One region of the Metabacillus sediminis genome, then DNA from elsewhere that is predicted to be linked to it. Evidence: riboswitches for the same ligand, from Rfam matches in the RefSeq annotation. Region 1 holds a riboswitch; the other holds the start of a gene.

Evidence for each region. Region 1 has a riboswitch for preQ1 ahead of WCV65_RS02830 (QueT transporter family protein). Riboswitches for the same ligand answer to the same signal wherever they lie in the genome.
Region 2: another riboswitch for preQ1. It lies ahead of queC (7-cyano-7-deazaguanine synthase QueC); the one in region 1 lies ahead of WCV65_RS02830 (QueT transporter family protein).

Annotation. Positions count from the first base shown of each region.
Region 1 is NZ_CP147407.1:519,918-523,186, forward strand. Features, by position in the region: gene WCV65_RS02825 (NAD(P)H-binding protein) at 1-866, shown strand, start outside; gene WCV65_RS02830 (QueT transporter family protein) at 910-1,395, opposite strand; PreQ1 riboswitch class I at 1,402-1,446, opposite strand; gene WCV65_RS02835 (hypothetical protein) at 1,544-1,675, opposite strand; gene WCV65_RS02840 (excisionase family DNA-binding protein) at 1,746-1,976, shown strand; gene WCV65_RS02845 (dynamin family protein) at 2,445-3,269, shown strand, end outside.
Region 2 is NZ_CP147407.1:1,469,996-1,473,264, forward strand. Features, by position in the region: gene WCV65_RS07785 (hypothetical protein) at 1-324, shown strand, start outside; gene WCV65_RS07790 (DUF2254 domain-containing protein) at 507-1,847, opposite strand; PreQ1 riboswitch class I at 1,930-1,974, shown strand; gene queC (7-cyano-7-deazaguanine synthase QueC) at 2,127-2,786, shown strand; gene queD (6-carboxytetrahydropterin synthase QueD) at 2,783-3,223, shown strand; gene queE (7-carboxy-7-deazaguanine synthase QueE) at 3,216-3,269, shown strand, end outside.

The DNA.
Region 1 (3,269 bases):
TGAAAAAAAGCATCGGAAACAAAAAGCTTTCCGGTAAGTCCATTGATGTCGGCGGTCCTGAAGTGATGACGTACGAGGAAATGATGATTCAGACAGCCGAGGTAATGGGCAGAAAGCCAAAGGTTTTTGAAATTCCTCTTATGACCGTCACTTTATCAAGGCTGTGGGTCAGTTTGATTACTCAATCCCCTAGATCGACCGTCTATCCTTTAATCGAGAGCTTGAAGCATCCGATGGTCGCTCAAAAGGAAAACATGGACGATGAAATTAGCTACGGACAGACTCCTTTTAAAGAAGCAGCTAAAGAAGCCTTAGAGGAAGAGAAAAAGGAACAGAAGAAAAAGAAGACTGCATCCTCTTCTTCTAAAAGTTCAGGCGTATCGGACGTCCGTTCCGTTCAGCGCATCCTGCTACCGGAGGGGAAAGATGCCGATTGGACAGGGGATCATTACATGAACTGGCTTTCAAAGCTTGCCCGTCCTCTATTGGAGGTTGAGACGAATCAGCAGAGGGTAAGCCGGTTCCGTTTAATCGGCTTTAAAAAGCCGATTATGGAGCTAAGCTATGCCCCTGAACGGAGCTCCTCGAACCGGGCTCTTTATTATATAACCGGCGGTTCCTTTGCAAAAATAATGGATGGCAGCAGGGGGAGAATAGAGTTCAGACAAATACCGGGTACACAGGAATGCATCATTGCCATTCATGAATACAGACCGTCTCTCCCATGGATTCTCTACCGGATATCTCAGGCCAAGGTGCATATCATTGTGATGTACCTTTATAAACGGCATTTGCAGCACTTGATTGAAAAATCAGAGGAACATAAACAAGAAGGTCCAGTCAAAAAGGTCGTTCATATGAATTAAAAAAACTGCTTCCCGGTTCAATCTGGGGAGCAGTTTTTTTGTATTAGACGAAATTTTTGAATTTCAGGCGTTTGTTCAAAGCGTAAACAATTGGCATCCCGGCGGCCATAACGACAAACTCGCCAACCGCAGTGGTTGCCCAAGTGATCCAAAACGGAAGATCGAAGGCTAAGTGCAGTTCCCAGGCAATGATGAACATCGTGAAGGTAAAAACAAGCGTATTCACAATCATCAAGGCCCATGTGTTTTTAATGAATTTTGCTGCCAGAATCGTAATCAGCAGCGCGATAATCGATTGGCCTGTCCCGAAGATGAGATCATAGGCTTTCATTGGAGAGAAAAGCAGATTGGATATAAACACTCCAAGCACAATCCCGAAAAAATATTTCTTATTAAATACGATGAGATGATTCAGCATTTCCGGCACCCGGAACTGAAACGCCGCAAATGCGATCGGCTGTATAATGAATGAAACCGCAATATAAATCGCAGCTAAAATTCCATTGGCTACTACTGTTCTAGTATTCATTTTTCCTGCTCCTTAGTTTTTTTTCGTGGGAGGATTTCGAACCACGACCGAAAGTAGATATTATAGTACGCCTGAGAGTTTTTGTAAATAGAAAGGTGTTGATTTAACAGTGCGGAGCGTAAAACCCATTTTCAGCAGCACAATGTTGCTATTCAACAAAACGGAATCGCATTTTCACATCATTATAGGGTGCTGAAGAAGGTTTGCCCGTAATCGATACTAAGTTTTCCGCTGTCATAAAGAATCCGCCTACAATCGGCAACCCCACCGTTAAAACCAATCTCAGCGGCTCCTATTTACCCATCCTCCCCCAATTCGTTATAATAAACCCCATAGAGGAGGAATTCCGTTTGTATTTAACCATTAAAGAAACAGCCGAATATCTTTCCCTGCCAGAGACGTATATTGAGGCACTTGTTCATCAGAACAAAATCCGCTATGTATATGACGGACAGGTTTATATGATTAATAAAGAGCAATTTAACGGACACTTAGACCAGCTTGAGAAGGCGAAGAAGCAGCTGGAGGAGTGGAGAAACGAGCCAATTCCAGAAGATCCAGATGTGAAGGATGAGGATTGATTTAATATAAAAATGCCGGGAGATCCTCATCTCCCGGCATTTTTATTTTGTTTCTCATTTGATGCTTTGGAAGGTTTTTCTTTTGGCTTTGTTAATGCATACAATTGATATATTAACACCTGTTGATTGGAGTGGAAGGCGTGAGACTCCAGCGGGAGCAGCGGGACAGGTGAGACCCCGCATGCGCACAGCGCATAGGAGGCTCACCGCCCGCCCCGCGGAAAGCGAACGCCTGCAGCGGAAATCAACAGCCAAGTTTAGAAGGGATTTTTATAAATAACCCATTTTAGTTGGAAAATCAAACCGTAAATTTTACACCGGTGTCTTATCTGTATTGAAAATGAAATCATTTTGCAATGTCATGAAAAAAATCAGTGATAGAATATGAGAATAGATACCTATGAGGTGTAAATGAATCATAGACAGGGAAATTAAAACCTACATACTCTATTTTTTTGGAGGAAAATCATGATTGCAGAAACGCGTTTAAGCAAGAAAACATATTTTGAAGAACTGGCACCGGATACCGGAGTGCACCCGGTCCAGGTATTAGGGACGATGCTGCTTGATGAGCATGTAAAAGAGGATGGGGATGCGTCGGAAATACGCTTTGCCCAGGGTGAGGTGTACTTTCACAACAAGGATTATGAAGCAGCGATTTTTAAATGGGAGCATATCACGAGCGGGCTCGCTCAGTGGGCAAGAAAAAACATGGCCGATGCTTATATGGAGCTTGGTATGGATGCTTCTGCTTTGGATTTATATAAAAGCATCGAGACGGATAGCCTCGTATTAAAGGTTGAGGTAGCCTTGCAGCTGTTCTCTTTGTACCTGCAGCAGGAAAAGCAGGATGCAGCGGTTCATTCCATCAAAAAAGCGGTGGCGCTCGATCCGGATTATCAGAATATCTCATTAATTGCCCGTGCTTTTTTTGAAGAGAATAAGGATTGGGAAAATGCTGTGGAGCTTGCTTCAAATGAAACGATTCGCACTCAGTCCCTCGAATGGGCAGATGTTCTTAAGTCATACATAGTCCGCGGACTGACAGAGCGGTTCGAGCCTTCCTATTTTAATGATGTTCTTGTCAGCCTTTATCAGGTCAGCCCGGGGCATTTTGAGGAGCTCGTTCTCTCTTTATGGAATTCGTACACAGGACAGCCTGCTTATTTGCCATGGCTGATTCATTTTAATCAAGTCTTTCAAACGCTAGAAGGTGAGCAGACGCATTCCTGGAGAAAGCTGTCGAAGCAGCATGAGGAAACGTATCTTCATTTGATCAGCGGCCATTACACG
Region 2 (3,269 bases), 950 kb from region 1:
TTTGATACGGATCTCTCTGATGATCAAAAGAGTCTGCTGGATTTAGCTGGTGTTTTTGGGGCAGTATTCATGCTTTTAGGGGTTATTTATGGTCTTTCCTTATTCTGGGGACCAGTCATTTGGGGCTCGATTGGACTGATTTTTGGTATGATATCTGGCTTTTCTGTCGAATATTTATACAAGAAAAAAAGAAAAGAGCCTTTCTTAAAAAAACATGAAAAAGAGGTAGTTATTATTCTGCATATTGAGGATTCATTGACAGAACGGGTAAAAAAAATCATTCAGAGTCATGGTGCGAAAGGAATCGGAACAGTAAAAAAATAAGAAAAAGCTGTATTCAGGTGGTCTTTTAATGCGTCTCGCCTTTTTATACCTTTTTTTACCTGCTCCAGTGCTTTCTCACCTTCCGCTCCAATCAGCATAACCCATATTTGTTCATAGCACCTATACAAAAAGCAAAGCCCCCGGAATGATCACACAAGGTATCACGGAGGTTTCAATACTAATCATTTGCTCTCATCAGAAATCCCCTTTTTAATTCCCTCAAATTGACCATCTCTGCAGCAGGCGTGAGCCAGTTTTTGAAACTGATGGTTAAGATAGGACCGATCAAGGCTGATCCAATCAACCTCTTGCAGCCCTTCAAGAATATAGCATGAAAATTTCCAGATGATGTCTTTTACTTCTTTTTCATTGTTTTCCGCCACTATGGTAAGGGCAGACAAAATGGAATGCATAACGGCTGTGTCTTCTTTTCCATGGTGTCTGATCAGATAAAAGCTTTTATAAAGCAAATCCTCAAAGGAGGGTTTATGAAAAATGACACGCAGTCTTTGTGCTTCATCCGTATAATAGGGTGTTGGAGTGTAGCTTTTCCCAAGACGGGTTAGAATCCGTGCAATATGCTCAACCGCATTTGCAGTTGTATATGGATCGTTAAATGCCGGAGAAATGGATCGAATGGCAATCTCTGAAAGCTTTTGGATGCCAAACCCCACATCCCTGACAGGCTCTTGCTCGGGTATGATCAGAATCTGATTCAGCAGGCTGTCAGCATCGCTTAGCTCATCTTGTCCCCAATAGGTAAGCAGAGGTGTTCCTTCATCTACGTAGCTGCCTAATGATTTTTCAACTTTTATGGTTATCTTTGATTTTTCAGCTGCCTGAATCAATTCCCGTACTTGCACGTGCTGTATGTATCCGGCTTTTTTGCTCTTCAGCTGTCTGTCTATTCCTGAAGTGATTTCTTCCGCTCCAGCGTAATCTCTCATGGCATTAAGGCTTTGATCTTCTTCATAATTTTCCTTCCACGCCTTCATTGTTTTGCTTGCGATTTGAAAGATCAGGTTGCTGACCTTAATTGACGCGACCGAATGATGGATAAAGTAGACAAACGCAGCAAGGCATGCGAAAGCAACACCGATGGCTAGAGCGGGGACAATAAACAAATCGCCGCTTTTACCCTTTGCTAAAAGCAATAGTACAATCGTATAAACAAATCCGCCGGTAAACATGCCAAGAACGCGCTGAGAGCTGCGGTCAGACGTAAAGTTCTGCAAAGCTCTTGGAGAAAACTGGGCTGCATAAGTAGTCAACACGACCAAAATAGAAGAAAACGTGATGGTCGTCATGGTTAATAGCGATGTGGCGATCGAGCTTAAAATGGTTTGAGCAAGCTGCATATCAGATAGAAACAGGTCAGGTATGTAATCGTATAATTCCGTATGTTTTGAAGCATATTGGTCAAGAGCCATACTCACATATGCCAGTAACAGGGCAATCATTCCATAAATCAAAGGGATAAACCAGAAGCTGGCTCTTACTTGCAAAAAACGGTTCTTTTCCATAAATGCTCCTCCGGTTATTGGCAGACGGCCATTTTTAATGTATAGTGAACAGGTCAGCTAAATACAAATCCGTTTCAAATGAACGGGAGAGGTTCTAGCACAACCCTCTATAAAAAACTAAGGACAGCAATATCAAAGGCGTTCCTTGGATATTGTTTTTGTTTTTTTATAGACCATTCGCTAAGGCACCTCTATTGGGGTGCCTTTATTATTTCACCGAATTGAATCATGATAAACATGGTTGTGACTGGAAGCTCCGTCAACAGGAGGAGATTCAACATGAAAAAAGAAAAAGCGTTAGTTGTCTTTAGCGGAGGACAGGACAGCACAACATGCCTGTTCTGGGCACTAAAGAATTATAAAGAAGTAGAAGCCGTCACATTTAATTATAATCAGCGCCACAAGCTTGAAATTGAGATTGCCGAATCCATTGCAAAAGAGCAGGGCATCCGGCACCACGTCCTGGACATGTCCCTTTTGAATCAGCTTGCACCGAACGCATTGACAAGAAATGATATTGTAATTGAACAAAAAGAAGGCGAGCTCCCATCGACTTTTGTTCCTGGCAGAAATTTGCTGTTTCTATCATTCGCATCCGTTCTGGCCAATCAGATTGGGGCCAGGCATATCATTACCGGTGTTTGTGAAACAGATTTCAGCGGCTATCCGGATTGCCGGGATCAATTTATAAAATCATGCAATGTGACCGTAAACCTGGCCATGGATGAGCAGCTTGTCTTCCACACACCGCTTATGTGGCTTAACAAAGAAGAAACGTGGCAGCTTGCAGATGAATTGGGAGCCCTTGATTATGTCCGGACGAAAACCCTCACATGCTATAACGGAATTCCGGCAGATGGCTGCGGGGAATGCCCGGCATGTGTGTTACGAAAAAATGGCCTTGAAGCCTATTTGAACAAAAAGGAGGCGGCGCAATGATTCAGCAGATTTACCCTCAAGTGAACCATGACTATCAATATGAGCTCAATAAAGACATGCATCTGTCTGCCGCCCATTATGTTCCTCATGAGAGTGCAGGCCCGTGCCGGAATGTTCATGGTCATACGTATTTTGTGAATGTTACGATTGCCGGAGACACGCTTGATGAGTCAGGGTTTCTTGTAAACTTCAAAACGCTGAAAAATCTTGTTCATGGACAATTTGATCATACGATTTTAAATGAGCATGCCCTTTTTCAGTCCGGGAGTCCAGAAGATTTTCCGACGACAGAAGTAGTTGCCCGAAAAATAAGTGAAGTGATTCAGGCAGAATTGGATCAGCTTCCCGGCAAGCCTGTCTGTGTACAGGTATTTGTCAGAGAAACACCGACAAGCTATGTGGTCTTTCGTCCGAAGAAGGTGAAAAGCAATGGCTGAAACGATTCCGGTTCTTGAAATTTTCGGCCCGACGATCCAGGGGGAA